Regions from separate parts of the Pseudomonas sp. FG13 genome, predicted to be linked through region 3. Evidence: predicted binding sites of a transcription regulator. Region 3 holds the regulator's gene; each other region holds the start of a gene.
The links. The regulator sigma-54, encoded in region 3, starts transcription at its own class of promoters, with help from an activator protein. The targets are predictions, from matches to a motif close to ANTGGCATNNANNTTGCTNT.
Positions count from the first base shown of each region.

Region 1: glnK (P-II family nitrogen regulator) is a predicted target of sigma-54. The motif match lies at 2,140-2,159, and genes of this name have one in related genera.
Region 2: ACODTO_RS05335 (flagellar basal body rod protein FlgF) is a predicted target of sigma-54. The motif match lies at 3,652-3,671, and genes of this name have one in related genera.
Region 4: ACODTO_RS11305 (CmpA/NrtA family ABC transporter substrate-binding protein) is a predicted target of sigma-54. The motif match lies at 4,433-4,452, and genes of this name have one in related genera.

Region 1 covers NZ_JBMDKO010000003.1:129,210-134,877, reverse strand. The annotation lists partial or broken gene ACODTO_RS04580 (MCP four helix bundle domain-containing protein) at 1-777, shown strand, start outside; gene ACODTO_RS04575 (methyl-accepting chemotaxis protein) at 772-1,635, shown strand; gene ACODTO_RS04570 (accessory factor UbiK family protein) at 1,687-1,947, opposite strand; gene glnK (P-II family nitrogen regulator) at 2,361-2,699, shown strand; gene ACODTO_RS04560 (ammonium transporter) at 2,733-4,067, shown strand; gene ACODTO_RS04555 (secondary thiamine-phosphate synthase enzyme YjbQ) at 4,280-4,705, shown strand; gene sutA (transcriptional regulator SutA) at 4,807-5,130, shown strand; gene ACODTO_RS04545 (HAD family hydrolase) at 5,326-5,668, opposite strand, start outside.
Region 2 covers NZ_JBMDKO010000004.1:19,373-25,040, forward strand. The annotation lists gene ACODTO_RS05315 (amino acid aminotransferase) at 1-278, opposite strand, end outside; gene ACODTO_RS05320 (4a-hydroxytetrahydrobiopterin dehydratase) at 278-634, opposite strand; gene phhA (phenylalanine 4-monooxygenase) at 734-1,519, opposite strand; gene ACODTO_RS05330 (sigma-54-dependent transcriptional regulator) at 1,800-3,362, shown strand; gene ACODTO_RS05335 (flagellar basal body rod protein FlgF) at 3,726-4,463, shown strand; gene flgG (flagellar basal-body rod protein FlgG) at 4,513-5,298, shown strand; gene flgH (flagellar basal body L-ring protein FlgH) at 5,351-5,668, shown strand, end outside.
Region 3 covers NZ_JBMDKO010000002.1:81,035-86,702, reverse strand. The annotation lists gene lptA (lipopolysaccharide transport periplasmic protein LptA) at 1-62, shown strand, start outside; gene lptB (LPS export ABC transporter ATP-binding protein) at 62-787, shown strand; gene ACODTO_RS02895 (RNA polymerase factor sigma-54) at 1,004-2,500, shown strand; gene hpf (ribosome hibernation-promoting factor, HPF/YfiA family) at 2,577-2,885, shown strand; gene ptsN (PTS IIA-like nitrogen regulatory protein PtsN) at 2,898-3,362, shown strand; gene rapZ (RNase adapter RapZ) at 3,365-4,222, shown strand; gene ACODTO_RS02875 (HPr family phosphocarrier protein) at 4,238-4,513, shown strand; gene ACODTO_RS02870 (ZIP family metal transporter) at 4,670-5,560, opposite strand; gene ACODTO_RS02865 (superoxide dismutase) at 5,590-5,668, opposite strand, start outside.
Region 4 covers NZ_JBMDKO010000009.1:147,485-153,152, reverse strand. The annotation lists gene ACODTO_RS11320 (bifunctional protein-serine/threonine kinase/phosphatase) at 1-940, opposite strand, end outside; gene ACODTO_RS11315 (nitrate/nitrite transporter) at 950-2,161, opposite strand; gene ACODTO_RS11310 (ANTAR domain-containing response regulator) at 2,497-3,072, opposite strand; gene ACODTO_RS11305 (CmpA/NrtA family ABC transporter substrate-binding protein) at 3,086-4,297, opposite strand; gene ACODTO_RS11300 (quinone-dependent dihydroorotate dehydrogenase) at 4,541-5,560, shown strand.

The DNA of each region.
Region 1 (5,668 bases), on a different contig from region 3:
TGGCTCAATGACGCAAAACTTTCGACCAAACTGATCATTTCGTTTTTCCTCTGCGCCCTGATTACGCTCGCCGTGGGCATGCTGGGCGTCAGCGGCGTTTCCGCGCTGTCGGCCCGCCTGCAGGCAGTGTTCAACAACAACCTGGTCTCGGTCGCCAATACCTCGCAGACCAAGACCAAGGCCGTCGGACAGACCCGCGATATGTACCGGCTGTACGTGGCGACCGCAGGCAACGCCCCACAGAGCGTGAAGGATGAGTTTCTCGCCTCGATGAAAGCCAACCAGTTGGCCAGCGAAAAGGCGTTTGCCGATTACCGCAAGGGAAACCTGGCTGAGGACGAGCGCCTGGCCGGTGACCAGATGGCGCGCGACTGGCCCGTCTACCAGGCGATGGTGCAGCAGTACTTGGCACTGATGGCGGCGGGAGACTTGGAGAACGGTCGCACGCTGCTGTTGGGAGATTTGCAGAAGGCCTACCGCAAGGTGATGGATCAGTTGACGATCATGATCGACTCCAACGACCGCCAGATCAGCGAAGACGCCAAGGCTGCCACGCTTCAGGAAGTGACGGCCAAGACGGTGTTGTACAGCGGCATTGCCATCGCCTTTATTGCGGCGCTGCTGCTGGGCATGTTCATCAGCCGCCTGATCAGCCGACCGATTGCCGTGGCGGTCGACTGCGCGCAACGCATTGCCCAGGGTGACCTGACCCAGCACATCAACAGCAACAGTCGCGACGAGGCCGGTCAACTGCTCAAGGCCCTGGGCGATATGCAAGCCAGCTTGAAAACCACCATCCAACAGATTGCCTGCGCCTCGGAACAGTTGGCTTCCGCTGCCGAGGAGCTCACCGCGGTCACTGACGATGGCAGTCGTGCCCTGATCCGGCAGAACGACGAAATCCAACAGGCGGCCACGGCTGTGACCGAGATGACCTCTGCCGTGGAGGAGGTGGCTCGCAATGCCGTTTCCACCTCGCAGGCGTCCCAAGCGACCAGCTCGCAAGCCAGCAATGGGCGCGATCAGGCTCGCAATGCAGTGCAGGCGATCAACAATGCGACCCGGGAACTCACCTCATCCACCGAACTGGTCAGTGTTCTTGCCGGGCAGGTCCGGGATATCGGTAAGGTGGTGGATGTGATCCGCGGGATCGCCGAGCAAACCAACCTGCTGGCGCTCAACGCAGCGATCGAGGCCGCGCGGGCAGGGGAGCAGGGTCGCGGCTTTGCCGTGGTGGCCGATGAGGTTCGCGCACTGGCGGCGCGTACCCAGTCGTCTACCGGCGAAATCGAAAGCATGATCCACGCGGTCCAGGATCGTGCCGATAGCGCGGTCGATGCGATGAGCAAGAGCCAGGCACTGGTTACCGAGACCCAGGGCCTGGCTCGGGCGACCGGCGAGGCGTTGGAGCAGATTGCTGACGGCATTTCGCAGATCAACGACCGCAACCTGGTGATCGCCACGGCGTCCGAGGAGCAGGCCCACGTGGCCCGTGAGGTGGATCGCAACCTGGTGAATATCCAGGATCTCTCGACCCAGACCGCGGCGGGGGCGAACCAGACCAACGCATCGAGCCAGGAACTGTCCAACCTGGCGCTGTCCTTCAATACCCTGGTCGGCCGCTTTCGCCTCTGACGCCTGGGAGTGATTACGCCTGGGCCAGTACCAGGCGTATCCCGAGCCTGCTTATTCCTGGGTTGGAGCCAATCGCGCTTCCAACTCCGCGACCTTCGCCTCCAGGCTTTCGAGGCGCGCCCGGGTGCGGGCCAGCACGACCATCTGACTGTCGAATTCTTCCCGGCTCACCAAGTCCAGTTTGCTGAAGCCGCTTTGCAGCAGTGCCTTGAACTGGCTTTCGATTTCGCTTTTGGGCAGCGGAGTGTCGCCGCTCAAGAGGCGGGAGGCGTGGCCACTGAGGGCGTCGAGCAGGTCTTTGGGGGCGAGCATGGCAGCAATCCTGAAAACGATGGCGGCAGTGTATCACGCAGTGTCTATAGTCAATTCGCATGCATCGGATGCACGCTTTTCGCGCACGGGGCTGGAGGTTGTCGCACTGTTGTTGTGCGTATCGCGGCGGTTGGTGGCGTGAGAGAGGTGGGCTCGACGGTTAAAGAGTTGAAATCACGGGTTTTTGGTGCAGATGGCAAGGTTTCTGCTTAGAGGCTCATGACCCATGCACTGATGCAGTCGTTGTGACGATGCAGTGCAGCCAGGCGAAGCGGGGAGCTGCGGCTGGCACGGTTGACTGGCGCTGGTCGGGCAACTTGGGCCGACGATGCGTTACAAAGCCAGGCACTGCGCTTAGACTTGAGTCGGGTTTGTTTTCCTGGGGCAAGTCCACCAATTCGGGAGAAAGTTTCATGAAGCTAGTCACTGCCATCATCAAGCCGTTCAAGTTGGACGACGTGCGCGAGTCGTTGTCCGAGATCGGCGTGCAGGGCATTACCGTCACTGAGGTCAAAGGCTTCGGCCGGCAGAAAGGTCACACCGAGCTGTATCGCGGCGCGGAATACGTGGTCGATTTCCTGCCCAAGGTGAAGATCGACGTCGCCATTGACGACAAGGATCTTGACCGGGTGATCGAGGCAATCACCAAGGCCGCCAACACCGGCAAGATCGGTGACGGAAAGATCTTTGTGGTCAATCTGGAACAGGCTATTCGCATCCGTACCGGCGAAACCGATACCGACGCCATCTAAGCCGCCAAACCCAACGCCCCAGGAGAAAACAATATGACTCTGCGTAAATTCGCAGGGCTAGGAGCCCTGTTGTCCTTCGTAATGCCTGGCCTGGCCATGGCAGAAGAAGCGGCAGCCCCTGTCCTCAACTCTGGCGACACCGCCTGGATGCTGACAGCCACGATTCTTGTACTGTTCATGACCATTCCCGGCCTGGCGCTGTTCTACGGCGGCATGGTTCGCTCGAAAAACCTTCTTTCCGTGATGATGCAGTGTTTCGCCATTACCGGTCTGATCAGCATCCTGTGGGTCATTTATGGCTACAGCATTGCGTTCGACACCACCGGCATGGAGCAGGGCGTCGTCAACTTCAACTCCTTCGTCGGTGGCCTGGGCAAGGCGTTCCTGGCGGGCGTGACTCCGGCGAGCATCACCGGTCCGACAGCGCTGTTCCCTGAAGCGGTGTTCGTCACTTTCCAGATGACCTTCGCCATCATCACCCCGGCCCTGATCGTCGGCGCCTTTGCCGAGCGGATGAAGTTCTCCGCCATGCTCATCTTCATGGGCGTGTGGTTCACCCTGGTGTATGCGCCGATTGCGCACATGGTCTGGTCCGGTAACGGTGGCCTGCTGTGGGACTGGGGCGTGCTGGACTTCGCCGGCGGCACCGTGGTGCACATCAACGCCGGTATCGCAGGCCTGGTGGCGTGCCTGGTACTGGGCAAGCGCAAAGGCTTCCCGACCACGCCAATGGCACCGCATAACCTGGGTTACACCCTGATGGGCGCCGCCATGCTGTGGGTCGGCTGGTTCGGTTTCAACGCCGGTTCCGCCGTCGCCGCCAACGGCACGGCCGGCATGGCCATGCTGGTCACTCAGATTGCTACCGCTGCCGCAGCATTGGGCTGGATGTTTGCCGAATGGATCACCCACGGCAAGCCAAGCGCACTGGGCATCGCCTCGGGCGTGGTGGCGGGTCTGGTTGCGATCACTCCGGCGGCTGGCACCGTGGGCCCGATGGGCGCTCTGGTGATTGGCCTGGCGGCGGGCGTGGTGTGCTTCTTCTGCGCAACCACCCTCAAACGCAAACTCGGCTATGACGACTCCCTGGATGCCTTCGGCGTGCACGGCATCGGCGGTATCCTCGGCGCGATCCTCACCGGTGTGTTCGCTGCGCCGGCCCTGGGTGGCTTCGGCACCGTGACCGATATCGGTGCGCAAGTGTGGATTCAAGTCAAAGGCGTGGGCTTCACGGTGATCTACACCGCGATCGTCACCTTCATCATCCTCAAGGTCCTGGACGCCGTCATGGGTCTGCGTGTCTCCGAGGAAGAAGAGGCTGTTGGCCTGGATCTGGCCCAGCACAACGAGCGTGGCTACAATCTGTAAATCCACGCAAAAAAATATGCCCGGTTCGCCGGGCATTTTTTTGCCTGCGATTTGTCAACGCTCACAGGAAGAGCCAGTTTTTCCGAGGCCTTTTTGTCTGGCGGGTGGCAGGGGTTTTCCAGCGCCAAAGGCTTACATCGAAGGTGGAATATTAGGCTCTTTGTTTTTTTCCTGAGCGCGCTAGAATGCGCGCCGAGCGTGCGGAGAACTGTATGTGGCAACAGACGCTGATTACCCTGCGGGCAAGGCCCCGGGGCTTTCATCTGGTGACGGACGAGTTGCTCGCCGGCCTGCCTGAACTACGGGCGTGTCGCGTCGGTCTGTTGCATCTGTGGCTGCAGCATACCTCGGCCTCGTTGACCATCAACGAGAACGCCGATCCGGCGGTACGTCGAGACTTCGAACGATTTTTCAATCGGCTGATCCCACAAGGAACTGCCGATTATGAGCACAACGACGAAGGCCTGGACGACCTCCCGGCGCACTTCAAGGCCAGCGTGCTGGGATGTCAGCTCAGCCTTCCGGTAACGGACGGGCGACTGGCTCTGGGTACCTGGCAAGGTGTTTATCTGGGCGAGCACCGTGATCATGGCGGTGCTCGTAAAGTCCTCGCCACCTTGTACGGTGAAGGGGCATGACCGCCGATTGCCGGTGGATGTTGAATTTTTTCTGGCAGCCTTCGACAGATGGCGTAGCTGGGCTATAACTAATCTGCTTTTCGCAAGTCATGAGGTAGAACATGAGCGACGATGATCTGGAAAACGACGACCTCGAAGTAGGTGAAGAAGACGAGGCCGAAGACGGCCTGGAAGCGGCAGCCGAAGACGTTGCCGACGACGATGGCGCCGATATACCGGCCCCGACCGCCAAGGGTAAGGCCAAGGCTGCGGTGTCGGTCGACGAGTTGCCGAGCGTTGAGGCCAAGAACAAGGAGCGTGATGCGCTCGCCAAGGCCATGGAAGAATTCCTGGCCAGGGGCGGAAAGGTGCAGGAAGTGGAGGCCAATGTGGTCGCCGATCCGCCCAAGAAGCCTGACAACAAGTACGGCAGCCGCCCTATCTGAGTTCTGCTTCCTGCTTGCCGAAAAAGCCCGCCGTCGTCGCGGGCTTTTTCGTGGGCATAAAACTGTTGCGCCGGCCCTTGTGGGAGCGAGCCTGCTCGCGATGGCGGTGTGTCTGTTACATGAGCGTCACTGGGACGCCCTCATCGCGAGCAGGCTCGCTCCCACAGGCCACAGGGTTTGGTGGTGTTCTCGGATTCAGCCCTGGCTGTGCCATCCCGCCAACAACCCCGGCAACTCGGTCAGGCTGCGAATCTCCGCATCCGGTACATGGTCGGCATCCCAGGCCTTGCCTGCCGGGTTGAACCACACCGCCCGCAGGCCGGCCTGTTGGGCGCCGGCAATATCGTCACCGGGATGATCGCCAACGTGCACGGCGGTCTGCGCCGTGGCACCGCCGCGTTGCAGGGCCTCGTGGAACAGCCGCGCATCAGGCTTGGCGATGCCGATGTCCTCGGCACACAACGCGAACTTGAAGTAATCCGCCAGCCCGAGGCGACGCACATCGGCGTTGCCATTGGTGACCACGCCAAGGGCGAAG
Region 2 (5,668 bases), on a different contig from region 3:
TCGGCGATCTGCCGGGCGTCGGCACCCAAGACGAGCGCAGTGATCAACCGCCCGAAAGCGGCGTCGCCATGACCGCCGATGTAGGTCTTGGTGGTCTGATGATCCACCAGCCGTCGCTCGGCCTGTTTCACCGATTCGAGAATCGGCGTCAGGCCCTGGGCGTCTTTATAGACGCCCACGCCCAGGTCGAACTTGTTCGGATTGCTGTCCGCGCCGTAGGCCTCCATCAGGCCGAGGATCGGGTCGCCGGGCACCCGGCCGATGGCGTCGAAATGCATTACTTGCGGCCCTCGGCGGTCTTGGCCACGTCATCGGTGCGGGCGGCCATGATGAAGTCGTTGCGGTGCAGGCCCTTGATGGAGTGGCTCCACCAGGTCACGGTGACTTTGCCCCACTCAGTGAGCAGGCCTGGGTGATGGCCTTCGGCCTCGGAGATTTCAGCGACGGCGTTGGTGAATGCCAGGGCGTGCTTGAAATTCTTGAACAGGAAAACCTTTTCCAACTGCATCACGCCGTCGCGCACTTCGATGTTCCAGTCCGGGATCTGCTTGATCAGTACTGGCAGTTCTTCGTCGCTGACCTGTGGGGCGTCGGCACGGCAGGCTTCGCAATGGGCTTGGTTCAGAGTGTTCATGGTGTGTTCCTGGATCGAATAGGGGTAGAACGTCGATGCACTCACGCTAAAGCAAAGTCGCGCGGTGCAACAGACTCACTTGGGATCAAAAAACGCCATTCAGGCGGCTTTCGGCGGAAATTTCGGTGCGTGCAGGCCCAGTTCCCGACCGCGCTTGACCATGCCCATGATGTCCTCATGGGCCAGGTCGAACAGACGCTTGAGCTCTGGCAGGACGAAATACACCGGTTGCAGGATGTCGATGCGATAAGGCGTGCGCATGGCTTCCAGCGGATCGAAGGCCTGGTGCTCCGGCTCGTCCGACAGGCAGTACACGGTTTCCTTGGGCGAAGACAGGATGCCGCCACCGTAGATGCGTCGGCCCTGCGGTGTTTCCACCAGTCCGAACTCGATGGTCATCCAGTACAGGCGCGCCAGGTAGACACGCTCTTCCTTGGACGCCTGCAGGCCGAGCTTGCCATAGGTGTGGGTGAATTCGGCGAACCAGGGGTTGGTCAGCAGCGGGCAATGGCCGAAGATCTCGTGGAAAATGTCCGGCTCTTGCAAGTAGTCCAGTTCTTCCCGGGTGCGAATGAAGGTCGCCACCGGAAACTGTTTGCTGGCGAGCAATTCGAAGAAGGTCTGGAAGGGGATCAGCGCCGGTACCCGGGCCACTTGCCAGCCCGTGGTCGCGCCCAGCACTTTGTTGATTTCGCCCAACTGCGGGATGCGGTCGTGGGGCAGGCCAAGCTTGTCGATACCGTCCAGGTATTCCTGGCACGCACGGCCTTCAATGACTTTCAGCTGGCGGGTGATCAGCGTGTTCCACACCGCATGTTCTTCGGCGGGGTAGTGGATAAAACCTTGCGCATCGGGCTCGCGAGCCACGTACTGCGTCTGCTTCATGCTGCTCTCCTGCTGATTCCCTCAAGGGGAAGACTGTTTGTTGTTATGTCCAGCGATGCGTTAGAGATAGCGCGAAGCAGGTGAATGTGCAGCGGGGGCAGCGGCGAGATGTTCGAGTTGCATGGGCAGATTTCGTAAAGTTTTCGTTACGTATGGAGCGGCGATCCGGCGCTGGTTGGATTCTAAGCTAGGAAATGGCCTACAACTGTCACATAATCTTGACGGTTATTTGCACTCAGCCTCAGAAAAAACTCCTTACAACGAGCTCCCAGGCCTCCATATGCGCATCAAAGTCCATTGCCAGAACCGCATCGGCATCCTGCGGGACATTCTCAACCTGCTGGTGGAGTACGGCATCAACGTCGCCCGGGGCGAAGTCGGCGGTGAGCATGGCAATGCGATCTACCTGCACTGCCCGAACCTGATCAACATTCAATTCCAGGCGTTGCGTCCGAAATTCGAAGGCATTGCCGGTGTGTTCGGCGTCAAGCGGGTAGGGCTGATGCCCAGCGAGCGTCGACACATGGAGCTCAATGCGTTGCTCGGCGCCCTGGAGTTTCCGGTGTTGTCCATCGACATGGGCGGCTCCATCGTCGCGGCGAACCGGGCGGCGGCGCAGTTGCTCGGGGTGCGGGTGGACGAGGTGCCGGGGATTCCGCTATCTCGCTACGCCGAGGATTTCGACCTGCCGGAGCTGGTGCGTGCCAACCAGTCGCGCATCAATGGGCTGCGGGTCAAGGTCAAGGGCGATGTGTTCCTGGCGGATATTGCCCCGCTGCAATCGGAGCATGACGACAGCGAGGCCATGGCCGGTGCGGTATTGACGCTGCATCGGGCCGACCGGGTTGGTGAGCGTATCTATAACGTGCGCAAGCAGGAACTGCGTGGCTTCGACAGCATCTTCCAGAGCTCGAAAGTGATGGCCGCGGTGGTCCGCGAAGCCCGGCGCATGGCCCCGCTGGACGCGCCGCTATTGATCGAAGGCGAAACCGGCACGGGCAAGGAGTTGCTGGCCCGGGCCTGTCACCTGGCGAGCCCGCGCGGGCAGTCGCCGCTGATGGCGCTCAACTGTGCCGGGCTGCCGGAGTCCATGGCCGAGACGGAACTGTTCGGCTACGGTCCTGGCGCCTTCGAAGGCGCCCGTGCCGAAGGCAAGCTGGGTCTGCTGGAGTTGACGGCTGGCGGCACCTTGTTTCTCGACGGGGTGGGGGAAATGAGCCCGCGCCTGCAGGTGAAACTGCTGCGTTTTTTGCAGGACGGTTGCTTCCGTCGGGTGGGCAGCGATGAAGAGGTGTACCTGGATGTCCGGGTGATCTGCGCGACCCAGGTGGATTTGTCTGAGCTCTGTGCTCGAGGGGAATTTCGCCAGGACCTGTATCACCGCTTGAATGTCCTGTCCCTGCACATCCCGCCGTTGCGTGAATGCCTCGATGGCCTGGCGCCGCTGGTGGAGCACTTTCTCGACCAGGCCAGTCGCCAGATCGGCTGTGCGCTGCCGAAGCTGGCCCCGGCGGCGATGGATCGCCTCAGTCATTACCATTGGCCCGGCAATGTCCGGCAACTGGAAAACGTGCTGTTCCAGGCCGTCTCCCTGTGCGATGGGGGGACGGTGAAGGCCGAGCATATTCGCCTGCCGGACTACGGCGTGCGCCAGCCCCTGGGCGACTTCTCCCTGGATGGCGGGTTGGACGAGATTGTCGGGCGATTCGAGAAGGCGGTACTGGAACGGCTCTACTCCGAACATCCCAGCAGCCGGCAACTGGGCAAACGACTGGGGGTTTCCCATACCACCATTGCCAATAAGTTGCGCGAGTATGAGGTGGGTAAAGAGCCTGGAATGTAATCCGTTACTTGTGGCGAGGGGATTTATCCCCGCTGGGCTGCGCAGCAGCCCTAAATCAGGCGACTCGGTTTACTAGTCTTATCGAGTCGACAGGTCTGGTCTGGGGGCGCTTCGCACCCCAGCGGGGATAAATCCCCTCGCCACAAGGGTTAGTGAGTCTGTCCATCCCGGTAATCCTTTGCCTTTCAGCGGCATGATACCGCCGGTTTTTCGTCTCCGGGACATTCCCTCTTTCCCCACAAACCCCCGCAAGTCCTTTGTTTGCCGGGCCGCGAGCCGCCAGAAAAAAGTTGGTCTGCAAATTGCTTATGGCTGAGCAGTACAGCAGTGGGCGGCAAACGTCCGGCACGCAGAGGAACGAGAGTGGACAAGTACCTTTATGTGGCAATGACCGGCGCCAGCCAGAACGCGCTGGCCCAACGGGCCCATGCCAACAACCTGGCGAACATCTCCACCAATGGTTTTCAGAAAGACCTGGAGCAGGCGCGTTCGATGCCGGTATTCGGCGACAGCTTTCCGGCGCGGGCATTTGCCATGTCCGAGCGGCCAGCCACTGACTTCACCCCGGGTGCGTTGGTTGAAACCGGCCGCGACCTCGATGTGGCGGTGAGCGGGCCGGGCTGGATGGCCGTGCAGAACCCCGATGGCGGTGAAAGCTACGTGCGCACCGGCAGCCTCAACGTCGACGCCCTGGGCGTGCTGCGGGCCGGCAACGGCATGCCGGTGATGGGCAACGGCGGTCCTATCGCCGTGCCACCGGAGCAGAAAATCGAAATCGGCCAGGACGGCACCATCAGTATCCGCGCCATGGGCGAAGGCCCGCGCGTGATGGCGGAAGTGGACCGCATCAAGCTGGTCAACCCGGACCTCAAGAACATGACCAAGGGCCTGGACGGTTCCATCCGTACCAAGGACGGCCAGCCGGCACCGGTCGACGCCAACGTGCAACTGGTGTCGGGGTTCCAGGAAGCGAGCAACGTCAATGCTGTGGACGAGATGACTTCGGTGCTGGCCCTGGCCAAGCAATTCGAGCTTCACGTGAAGATGATGAACACCGCCAAAGAAGGCGACGAGGCCATGGCTCGGGTCTTGCAGATCTAACCATTAATTAAAGCGTCGCGCCGAAAATCAGGCGTACGAGGAGAATCGAATGCTTCCGGCTCTATGGGTTGCCAAAACAGGTCTGTCCGCCCAGGACACCAACCTGACCACCATTTCCAACAACCTGGCGAACGTCTCGACCACGGGCTTCAAACGTGACCGTGCCGAATTCCAGGACCTGCTGTACCAGGTCAAGCGTCAGCCAGGTGCCCAGTCGACCCAGGACAGCGAACTGCCGTCGGGTCTGCAAGTCGGTACCGGTGTGCGCATTGTCGGCACGCAGAAAAACTTCACCGCCGGCAGCCTGCAAACCACCGAGCAGCCGCTGGACATGGCCATCGACGGTCGCGGTTTCTTTCAGATTCTGCAGCCGGACGGCACCACGTCCTACACCCGCGACGGTACGTTCCACCTCGACTCCAATGGCCAGATCGTCAATGCCAGCGGTTTTGCCCTGGAGCCCGCCATTGTCGTGCCGAACAATGCCCAGACCTTCACCGTGGGTCGCGACGGCACCGTGTCCATCACCGTGGCGGGCAACCCGGCCGCGCAAGTGATCGGCAACCTGCAGACCGCCGACTTCATCAACCCGGCCGGCCTGCAAGCGGTAGGCAACAACCTGTTCCTGGAAACCGCTGCCAGTGGTGCGCCGCAAATCGGCACCCCGGGTTTGAATGGTTTCGGTACCACGCTGCAGAACACCCTGGAAACGTCCAACGTGAGCACCGTTGAGGAGATGGTCAACATGATCACCACCCAGCGTGCCTACGAAATGAACTCCAAGGTGATCTCCACCGCCGACCAGATGCTTTCGTTCGTCACGCAGAATCTGTAATCACTTCTATAGGGCGGCCTCAAGGTCGCCTGTAACACCGAGAGGTAGGGTCATGAAACGCTTTGTATCTGTACTGGCACTGAGTGGGATCACCGCGCTCGCGGGGTGTGTCGCGCCAACGCCCAGGCCCAATGACCCGTACTACGCTCCGGTGTTGCCGCGCACGCCGTTGCCGGCCGCTGCCAACAATGGCTCGATCTACCAGGCCGGTTTCGAACAGAACCTGTACAGCGACCGCAAGGCATTCCGGGTGGGTGACATCATCACCATCACCCTGAACGAGCGGACCCAGGCGAGCAAGAACGCCAACTCCCAGGTGGACAAGACCAGCAACACCAGTGTCGGCCTCACCTCGTTGTTCGGCTCCAGC
Region 3 (5,668 bases):
AGCGCCCACGGATCGACATGGTCATCCAGCCGAAAAAGAAAACCGAGCAAAGGCCCCAGTAATGGCAACTCTGAAAGCTCAGCACCTGGCCAAGAGCTACAAGGGCCGTCAAGTCGTGCGAGATGTCAGCCTGTCCATCGACAGCGGGCAGATCGTCGGCCTGCTCGGCCCCAACGGCGCGGGCAAGACCACCTGTTTCTACATGATCGTCGGCCTGGTCCAGGCCGATCAGGGCCGCGTCCTGATCGACGACCTGGACGTCAGCCATCAGCCAATGCACGGCCGGGCCAAGGCCGGCATCGGCTATCTGCCACAAGAAGCGTCGATCTTCCGCAAGTTGTCGGTCGCCGACAACATCATGGCGATTCTCGAAACCCGCAAGGAACTCGACAAGGCGGGTCGTCGCCAGGAGCTGGAAAGCCTGCTGCAGGAATTTCACATCAGCCATATCCGCGACAACCTGGGCATGAGCCTGTCCGGCGGCGAACGGCGCCGGGTGGAAATTGCCCGCGCCCTGGCCACCGCACCGAAATTCATCCTGCTCGACGAACCGTTCGCCGGCGTGGACCCGATTTCGGTGGGCGACATCAAGCAGATCATCCACCATCTCAAGGCCAAGGGGATCGGCGTGCTGATCACCGACCACAACGTGCGCGAGACGCTGGACATCTGCGAGACCGCCTACATCGTCAATGATGGACAATTGATCGCCGAAGGTGACTCCGCCACCATCCTGGCCAACGAATTGGTCAAGGAAGTGTATCTGGGCCATGAGTTCCGCCTGTAAGCGCGAAGTGTCTGGCAACTGTTCCGGCGCCGTCGGTTTTACCAGGCAGCGCCTCGGGAGAGGCTCAATGAATCCCCTCATCGGGAAACTAATTGAGTACTCCCTCTAGGCAAACACTTCAGTTTCAGGCATATAATTTGCTTAAGGTTTGGCGCTTCGGCGCCCTTGTAGTGGATGGCGCATGTGCGCCGGCGAATAAGGTGTTAAGCCCCTGCCATGAAACCATCGCTAGTCTTGAGAATGGGCCAGCAGCTGACGATGACACCGCAGCTGCAACAGGCCATCCGCCTGCTCCAATTGTCGACCCTGGACCTGCAACAGGAAATCCAGGAGGCCCTGGAATCCAATCCGATGCTCGAACGCCAGGAAGAAGGCGACGACTTCGACAACACTGATCCGCTGGCCGACAACGTCGAGCAAAAATCCAATACCGAGATCCAGGAGCCGTCCTACCAGGAGGAAGCCGCCCCGACGGTGGATAACCTCGAGGATGGCGAGTGGAACGAACGCATCCCCAACGACCTGCCCGTGGACACGGCCTGGGAGGACGTCTACCAGACCAGCGCCAGCAGCCTGCCAAGCAGCGATGATGACGAGTGGGACTTCACCACCCGCACCTCTGCCGGCGAAAGCCTGCAAAGCCACCTGCTGTGGCAACTGAACCTGGCGCCGATGTCCGACACCGATCGCCTGATCGCCGTGACCCTGATCGACTGCATCAACAATCAGGGCTACCTGGACGAGACCCTCGAAGAAATTCTCGAAGCTTTCGATCCGGAGCTGGACATCGAGCTGGACGAGATCGAAGCCGTCCTGCATCGGATCCAACAATTCGAACCGGCCGGCATCGGCGCCCGCAACCTGGGTGAGTGCCTGCTGCTGCAACTGCGCCAGCTGCCCGCCAAGACGCCGTGGCTGGCCGAGGCCAAGCGACTGGTCACCGACTATATCGACCTGCTGGGCGGCCGCGACTACAGCCAGCTGATGCGGCGCATGAAGCTCAAGGAAGATGAGCTGCGCCAGGTGATCGAACTGGTCCAGAGCCTCAACCCACGCCCGGGCTCACAGATCGAGGCCACCGAGCCCGAATACGTGGTTCCCGATGTGATCGTGCGCAAGCACAACGATCGCTGGCTGGTGGAGCTGAACCAGGAATCGGTCCCCAAGCTACGGGTCAACGCCCAGTACGCTGGCTTTGTAAGACGCGCCGATACCAGCGCCGACAACACCTTCATGCGCAACCAGTTGCAGGAAGCCCGCTGGTTCATCAAGAGCCTGCAGAGCCGCAACGAAACCCTGATGAAGGTTGCAACCCAGATCGTCGAGCATCAACGCGGCTTCCTGGACTACGGCGACGAAGCGATGAAGCCGTTGGTCCTGCACGACATCGCCGAGGCGGTGGGCATGCACGAATCGACAATTTCCCGGGTGACCACGCAGAAATTCATGCATACCCCACGGGGTATCTACGAATTGAAATATTTTTTCTCAAGCCACGTCAGCACCTCCGAAGGCGGCGAATGCTCGTCCACAGCCATCCGCGCGATCATCAAGAAACTGGTGGCTGCGGAAAATCAGAAAAAGCCGTTGAGTGACAGCAAGATCGCTGGTTTACTGGAGGCACAAGGCATTCAGGTGGCCCGCCGTACCGTCGCCAAGTATCGCGAATCCCTCGGGATCGCGCCTTCGAGCGAACGCAAGCGGTTGATGTAACAGGCCACGCCACAGCGTTCCAGTGGCAGGCATTTCTGCCTGCCGCTTTATGCACTGGCAACGAAGGAGAAGCTGTATGCAAGTCAACATCAGTGGACACCAACTGGAAGTGACCGAACCCCTGCGTACCTACATCGGCGAAAAACTCGACCGATTGGAAAGGCATTTCGACAAGATCACCAATGTGCAGGTCACGATGAACGTCGAGAAGCTGCTGCAGAAAATCGAAGCCACGTTGCATATTCCCGGCGGAGAGGTGGTTGCCAATGCGGAGCACACAGACATGTATGCCGCGATTGACCTGCTGACCGACAAGCTGGATCGCCAACTCAAAAAGCATAAGGAAAAGACCCAAAGCCTCCTCCAGGGCGCTACCGGTCGTTAATCCCCCCAATCCATGATCCGACTAGAAACCATCCTGACCCCCGGCCGTTCCATGGTGAACGCGCCGGGCGGCAGTAAAAAGAAAGCCCTCGAACAAATTGCCAACCTGATCCACCGCGAAGTGCCGGATCTGGAAATGCAGGACGTCTTCGAGGCCCTGGTTGCCCGTGAAAAACTCGGTTCCACCGGTTTTGGCAACGGCATCGCCATTCCCCACTGCCGCCTCAAGGGATGCATCACGCCCATCAGCGCACTGCTGCACCTTGAAGCCGCCATTGATTTCGACGCCATCGACGGCGCACCGGTCGACCTGCTGTTCGTATTGCTGGTTCCGGAAGCGGCGACCGATGCGCATCTTGAGCTGCTGCGCCAGATCGCCAGCATGCTGGACCGCAAGGAAGTGCGCGAAAAACTGCGTAGCGCACCGAGCAACCAAGCCTTGTATCAGGTAGTCCTGGACGAGCAGAACGGTCATTAATCATGCGCCTGATCATCGTCAGCGGTCGCTCCGGCTCCGGTAAAAGCACGGCGCTCAACGTGCTTGAGGACAGCGGCTACTATTGCATCGACAACCTTCCAGCCGGCCTGCTGCCGGAGCTGGCCGAACGGGCGCTGATCCACACCGAGCTGGCGCAACCGCTGGTGGCGGTTTCCGTCGACGCACGCAACCTGCCGAGCCACCTGTCGCGTTTCCCCGAACTGCTCGAGGAAGTGCGCAACCGGCATATCCAGTGCGATGTGCTGTACCTGGATGCCGATGACGAAACCCTGCTCAAGCGCTTTTCCGAGACCCGGCGACGCCATCCGCTGAGCAATGCCAACCGCTCGCTGGCCGAAGCCATTGAAGACGAAAGCCAGTTGCTTGGACCGATCGCCGACCTGGCGGACCTGAAGGTCGACACCACGAACCTGAACCTGTATCAGTTACGCGACACCATCAAGTTGCGCCTACTGAACCAGCCGGAGCCAGGCACGGCGTTCCTGGTGGAGTCGTTCGGTTTCAAGCGTGGCATGCCGGTAGACGCCGATCTGGTGTTCGATGTGCGTTGCCTGCCCAACCCTTATTGGAAACCGGAGCTGCGCGAGCAATCCGGGCTCGACCAACCGGTGATCGACTACCTGGCGGCCCAACCGGATGTCGAGGAAATGTTCCAGGACATCTCCGGCTACCTGCTTAAATGGCTGCCCCGGTTTGCCGCAAGCAACCGAGCCTATGTCACGATTGCCATCGGCTGTACCGGCGGTCATCACCGCTCCGTCTACCTGACTGAACGCCTGGGCCAGCTCCTGCAACAATCCCTGAAGAACGTCCAGGTTCGCCACCGCGACCTCAGCTAAAGGATTCACATCGCGATGCCTGCTCAGGAAATTGAAATCATCAACAAGCTGGGCTTGCACGCCCGGGCTTCAGCCAAGTTTGTCGGCGTGGCTGGCCAGTTCAAGGAAACGACCATCCGCGTCGGTCGGACGCCTGAATCCACGATCGACGGCAAAAGCATCATGGCCATGATGATGCTTGCAGCGGGCAAGGGCACCACGATCTATCTGGAAACCCAAGGTGAACAAGCGCAGGAGGCAATGGACGCCCTGGTGGACCTGATTAACCGCTACTTCGACGAAGGCGAATAACCCCCTGTGGCGAGGGGATTTATCCCCGCTGGGCTGCGAAGCAGCCCTGATATCTGTCACCGCCGAGCATCAGGTCGACTAAGCTCTTTTTGGGGCTGCTTCGCAGCCCAGCGGGGATAAATCCCCTCGCCACAAATAGATCACAGATTCTCCCTGTCACGCCAGCGCGGTATCCATCACCATCATCAGACAGAACCCCATCAGCAATCCCAGGCTCGCCAGCTTCTCGTGACCGTTGCGGCGGGCTTCGGGAATGACCTCGTGGGTCACCACCAGCAACATGGCCCCGGCCGCCAGTGCCAGGCCCAGCGGCAGCAACATCCCGGCCAGGCTCACCAGCCATGCGCACAATAGCGCGAACAGGGGTTCCACCAGTCCCGAGGCCGCGCCGATCAGGAATGCCTTGAACCTGGACATTCCGGCCGCGGCCAGTACCAGAGCAATGACCAGCCCCTCAGGTACATCCTGCAAGGCGATGCCCATCGCCAGGCTGTCGGCATCGGGCATGCCACCGCCCGCCGACACGCCGACGGCCATTCCTTCCGGAACGTTGTGGGCCACGATGGCAAACACGAACAACCAGATCCGCGGCGCAATGACCGGATGCCCGGGTGCACCAACCAGCTGTTCAGGACGGGCGGACACCTTTCGCTCCACCAGGTACAAGCCAAATGCACCGGCCAAGATGCCGAAACTGACCAGGCCGCTGGCCAGCCAGGGCGTAAGTCCCAATTGCTCGGCCGCAGCGATACCCGGCACGATCAGCGAAAACGCCGTAGCGGCCAGCATCACTCCCGCGCCGAAACCCAGCAGCGAATCGCTCACGGCCTGAGGCATTCGCCGGATGACCAGCACCGGTACAGCCCCCAAAGCCGTTCCCAAGGCGCAAAGCCCACCGCCTTGCAATGCACGCAGCAGTCTTGGCTCAAGGCCCAGCCACGCCAGGCCTTCGGCCGCCAGCAATGTCATCCCGGCCAACAGTAATAGCGACCCCAAGGCGTAGCGGAACATCCGCCCGCTCCTCGGCGCCAGAGTTTCAGTGTCCATAGTCAGCCTTGGATTGTTTGATGAACAGCTCAGGCAAGCGCAGCCTGGTAACGCCGGGCGACTGCAGGCCAGTTGACCACGTTGTAAAACGCGTTGATGTATTCCGGC
Region 4 (5,668 bases), on a different contig from region 3:
GCTTGAGAAACCATTCTTCCGACAGCAATGCCTGCCCGGCCCGGGTGTCGTCCCGTAGCTGCCCCGGCAAGGTTTTCAGTAGCCACGGTTGGCCTTGGCCGTCGTGTACCCGGTAGAGCAGCGATTGCTGGCTCTGGCCGAGCAGCCCTTCGACCTGCCAACCCTCGAACGCCTGGCCCGGTTTCAGCGCCGGGGGAAGGGGCCATTGCTGCAGTTGGATCAGCGCATCGCCGATGCTCGCTTCGCCCAGTGCATCGACCCGTATCAGCAAGGCGCTGGCGTTGTCCTGGCTGCCGGCCAGGTGCGCGGCGTTCACCAGTGTCTGGGCGGCGAGGTTCAGGTCCGGCTGGTCCCGAAGGATGCCGGCAATGGCCGTATCCCCCAAGACCGCCCAGACGCCATCGCTGAGCAACACGAAGGTCTCTTCAGTGCGCAGTTCGCCGTCGAGGAAATCCAGAATCAAATGTTGATCCAGCCCCAGGGCGCGCTTGAGCACATGTTGCATGCCCTGCTGCTCCCAGACGTGATCCTCGCTGACCCGTTGCAGATGATCTGCGTGCCAGCGGTAGACCCGGCAATCGCCCACGTGGGCGAGGGTGAAGCGCCGGCCCCGCAGTACCAGGGCACTGACGGTGGTGAGCAACGGCTGCCCGCCACCGTTGGCCTGCAACCAACGATTCTGTGCCAGCAACAACCGGTCCAGCGCCTGGGCCACGCCCCAGGTTTGCGGCGTGGAGTAATAGTCCAGGGCCAGTGCCTGCAAGGTCGAGCGGGCGGCCAGTCCGCCGTCGGCGCATTGACTCACGCCGTCGGCAATAGCGAACAGGTAGCCTTTGCTGGCGGCCAGGGCCGGGGCCGGGGTGACCAGGCGCAGGGCGTCCTGGTTTTCCTCCCGTGGGCCGATGGCAGTGGCTTCGGCAAAACTCAGTTGCAGGCTCATGGTCGCTGTTTATACCCGAGCCGCGGTGACGGCTGCGGAGCCCCAGGTGGTTCTCCAGCGACGCTTGACGCCGTGCAGGCCGAACCAGGCCAGGACGCCCAGGCTGGCGAACAACCACAACGCCAGTTGGTAGCTGCCGGTGCTCTGCTTGATCGCGCCCATGCCCGCCGCCAGGGCGAAGCCACCGATGCCGCCGGCCATGCCGATCAGTCCGGTCATCACGCCGATTTCGCGACGGAAACGTTGCGGTACCAGTTGGAACACGGCGCCGTTGCCTGCGCCGAGGCCGAGCATGGTGCAGACGAACAGCGCCAGTGCCGCGTAGGAGTTCGGCAGGTTGAAGCCCACCGCCGCGATGCAGATGGCCGCCACGGTGTACATGCCCAGCAAGGTGCGGATGCCGCCGAAGCGATCCGCCAGGGCACCGCCCAGCGGCCGCATCAGGCTACCGCCGAAGACGCAGGCCGCGGTGTAGTAGCCGGCGGTTACCGGGCTCAGGCCATATTGGTCGTTGAAATAGCCGGGCAGGGCGCTGGCCAGGCCGATGAAGCCGCCAAAGGTCACGCTGTAGAAGAACATGAACCACCAGCTGTCACGGTCACCCAGGGCCTTGAGGTAGTCAGCCATGGATTTGGCTTTCGGCCGCTCGGGAGCGTTCTTGGCCAGCCAGGCGAAGATGACCAGAGTCAGGACCAGCGGGATCAGTGCGAAACCGAACACGTTGCCCCAGCCGAAGGCGGCGGCCATCACCGGCGCGATGATCGCGGCCAGCACGGTGCCCGAGTTGCCGGCACCGGCGATGCCCATGGCCTTGCCCTGGTGTTGTGGTGGATACCACTGAGACGCCAATGGCAGGGCGACGGCAAACGAAGCGCCGGCCATGCCCAGGAACAGGCCCAGCAGCAGTGCCTGTTCGTAGCTGTGGATGCCCAGTTTCCAGGCGCAGAACAGCGCGCTGATCACGATCACCTGACCGACCATGCCGGCGGTCTTTGGCGAAATCCGGTCGGCCAGCAGGCCCATGAACAGCCGCAGCACGGCCCCGGCCAGAATCGGTGTCGCGACCATCAGGCCACGTTGCTGGGTAGTCAGATGCAAGTCGGTGGCAATTTGCACCGCCAGGGGGCCGAGCAGGTACCAGACCATGAAACTCAGGTCGAAATAAAGGAAGGCCGCGAACAGGGTCGGGGTGTGGCCGGATTTCCAGAAGCTTGAATTCATCGCGCACCTCAGCTGTAAAAGTCTCGAGAAATGAGTCAGTGCTTAGAGCAGTGCGCCGTCTGTGGTCGCACCACCGGCTCCGAAGAGCCAAAACAAAAAAACGCCGCAACCCGGATTGCCAGTGAGGCAAGAAGGGTGTGCGACGTCTTTGTCGTAGGTGGGGCAACCGCCGTTGGTTACCTGTGGGGATGCTTAAGCGAGATCTGTGCCAACAGCAGGTATCGAGGGGAGGTCATCGCGAGCAGGCTCGCTCCCACAGGTGGATTGGGCGGTACTCGGAATCCTTGTGGGAGCGAGCCTGCTCGCGATAGCGCCGGGCCAGGCGCCGCTGGGCCTCAGCCCAGCAACTCATTCATCGCAATGATCTGCTCGGCCACTTGAATCAGCTTCTGCTGGCGACTCATGGCCTGGCGGCGCATCAGGGTATAGGCCTGTTCTTCGTTGCATTCCTTCATCTTCATCAACATGCCCTTGGCCAGTTCGATGCGCTTGCGTTCGGCCAGTTGCTGGTCCCGGGCCTGGAGCTGGGCGCGCAGGGCCTGGTCGCTTTCAAAACGGGCCATGGCCACGTCGAGGATCGGTTGCAGGCGCGCGGCGTGGATGCCTTCGACGATGTAGGCGCTCACCCCCGACTTGATTGCCTGGCGCATCACACCCGGGTCGTGCTCATCGGTGAACATGACGATCGGTCGTGGCTGGTCGCGACTGACCAGCACCACTTGTTCCATGACATCCCGGCCGGGTGACTCGGTATCGATCAGGATTACATCCGGACGCACTGTTTCGACGCGTTCCGGCAGGTCGATGGTCAGCCCGGATTCGTCAATGACGTCGAACCCGGCCTCCACCAGGGCGGCCTTGAGACGGCCGACTTTCTTCGCGGTGTCGTTGATCAGCAGGATACGCAGCATGGTCGGGCTCCTGTCAGCGGCTGGCGAAAAGGGGAGCCGCATCGCTCAAGGCGTGCAGTTTGAAGCGGCGGGCATACCCGGCCGGATCCGAGCCGTCCCAGGTGGTGCCGTCGATCAACTGGCTGCTGCGCATGGCCTGGAAGGTGGATGAAATGCCCAGCGCCGTGCACGCCTGGCGATACAGCTCGAGTTGCTGGACCTCCTTGGCCACGGCCAGGTAGTCCGGGTCTTCCCGCAGCAGGCCCCAGCGACGGAACTGGGTCATGAACCACATGCCGTCGGACAGGTAGGGCACGTTCACCTCGCCGTTGCCATGAAAACGCATGGCGTGGGGATCCTGCCAGCTGTTGCCCAGGCCATCGGCGTAGATCCCCAGCAGACGGGGTTCGATGCAGTCCAGCGGGGCGTCGAGGTATTCGGGGGCACTCAACAGTTGGGCGGTACTGCGACGGTTCTCGGTGCTCTGTTCGATGAAACGGCTGGCTTCGAGGATCGCCATCACCAGCGCGCGCGCCGTGTTGGGGTATTGCTCGACGAACGCGCGGGTACAGCCCAGGACTTTTTCCGGGTGATCGGGCCAGATGGTCTGGGTCGTCGCCAGGGTGAAGCCGAGGTTCTGTTTCACTGCGCTGGCGCACCAGGGCTCGCCGACACAGAGCCCGTCGATGCGTCCAGCCTGCAAGTGCGCAATCATTTGCGGCGGCGGAACCACCACGCTGTCGACATCCGACAAGGGATGGATGCCCTGGGCGGCGAGCCAGTAGTAGAGCCACATCGCGTGGGTGCCGGTGGGGAATGTCTGGGCGAAGGTCAGTTTCGAGCGAGTTTGGTGCACATGGCGCTCCAGTGCCTCAGGACTGGTCACGCCCATCGCCTGCAGGCCGTGGGAGAGGTTGATGCTCTGACCGTTCTGGTTCAGTCCCATCAGCACCGCCATGTCGGTCGGCGCGACACCGCCGATGCCCAGGTGCACGGCGTAGATCAGGCCGTACAGGCTATGGGCCGCGTCGATTTCACCGCTGACCAGCTTGTCCCGCAGATTGGCCCAGGAGCTCTGGCGCTTGAGGTTCAAGGTCAGGCCGTAGGGTTGGGCGAAGCCCTGAGTGGCGGCCACCACGACCGGGGCGCAGTCACTCAAGGCCATGAAGCCGAGATCGATCACGCTTTTTTCCGGAGCGTCGCTGCCATTGACCCAGGCCAGGGGAGTGGCTGGAACTTCATTCATCGGGCATCACCTTCCACGTAAAAAAGCGCCGTACCCGGACGAATGCCAGAGCATGGCCGGATGACGACGCCGTTGTCCTCTAAAAACAGTGTGGCACTCATCCCGTCGTTGGCATGAGCGCCGATGAGCGAAAAGGGTGCAAGGCATATGCCATCGACGCTGTTTTGCGCAGGCGCCTCGCTTGAGCCGCTGTTGCGCGGCTATAATCGCCGCCTCATTTCGTCGCCCGAGTCAAAGCCGCCCATGTACACCCTGGCCCGTGAACTGCTGTTCAAACTTTCCCCGGAAACCTCCCACGATCTGTCCCTGGACCTGATCGGCGCGGGCGGACGTTTGGGCCTCAATGGTCTGCTGTGCAAGGCGCCGGCGTCATTGCCGGTGAGTGTGATGGGCCTGCAGTTCCCCAACCCGGTCGGGCTGGCGGCGGGTCTGGACAAGAACGGCGCGGCCATCGACGGCTTCGCGCAATTGGGGTTCGGTTTCGTGGAAATCGGCACCGTCACGCCACGGCCACAACCGGGCAACCCCAAGCCACGGCTGTTTCGCCTGCCGCAGGCCGAGGCGATCATCAATCGCATGGGTTTCAACAACCTCGGCGTCGACCATCTGCTGGCCCGCGTGGCTGCCGCCAAGTACAAGGGCGTACTGGGCATCAACATCGGCAAGAACTTCGACACGCCGGTGGAGCGTGCCGTCGATGATTACCTGATCTGCCTGGACAAGGTCTATGCCCACGCCAGCTATGTGACCGTCAACGTCAGCTCCCCGAACACCCCGGGGCTGCGCAGCCTGCAGTTCGGTGATTCCCTCAAGCAACTGCTGGCCGACCTGGCCCAGCGTCGTGCCGAGCTGGCGGTGACCCATGGCCGGCATGTGCCGTTGGCGATCAAGATCGCGCCGGACATGACCGATGAAGAAACCGCCCAAGTGGCCCAGGCGCTGGTCGAGACCGGCATGGACGCGGTGATCGCCACCAACACGACGCTGGGCCGCGAAGGGGTCGAAGGGCTGGAATACGGTGACGAAGCGGGCGGGTTATCCGGTGCGCCGGTGCGTGACAAGAGCACGCACACCGTGAAAGTGCTGGCCGGGGAGTTGGCGGGACGCTTGCCGATCATCGCCGCGGGCGGGATCACCGAGGGACGGCATGCCGCCGAGAAGATCATCGCGGGTGCGAGCCTGGTGCAGATTTACTCCGGCTTCATCTACAAGGGGCCGGCGCTGATTCGCGAGTCGGTGGATGCGATTGCGGCGTTGGGCTGATTTCGCGGCTGTCAGATACTTCTGTGGCGAGGGGATTTATCTGTGGCGAGGGGATTTATCCCCGCTGGGCTGCGAAGCAGCCCCAAAATCGCACGACCGAAACACCTT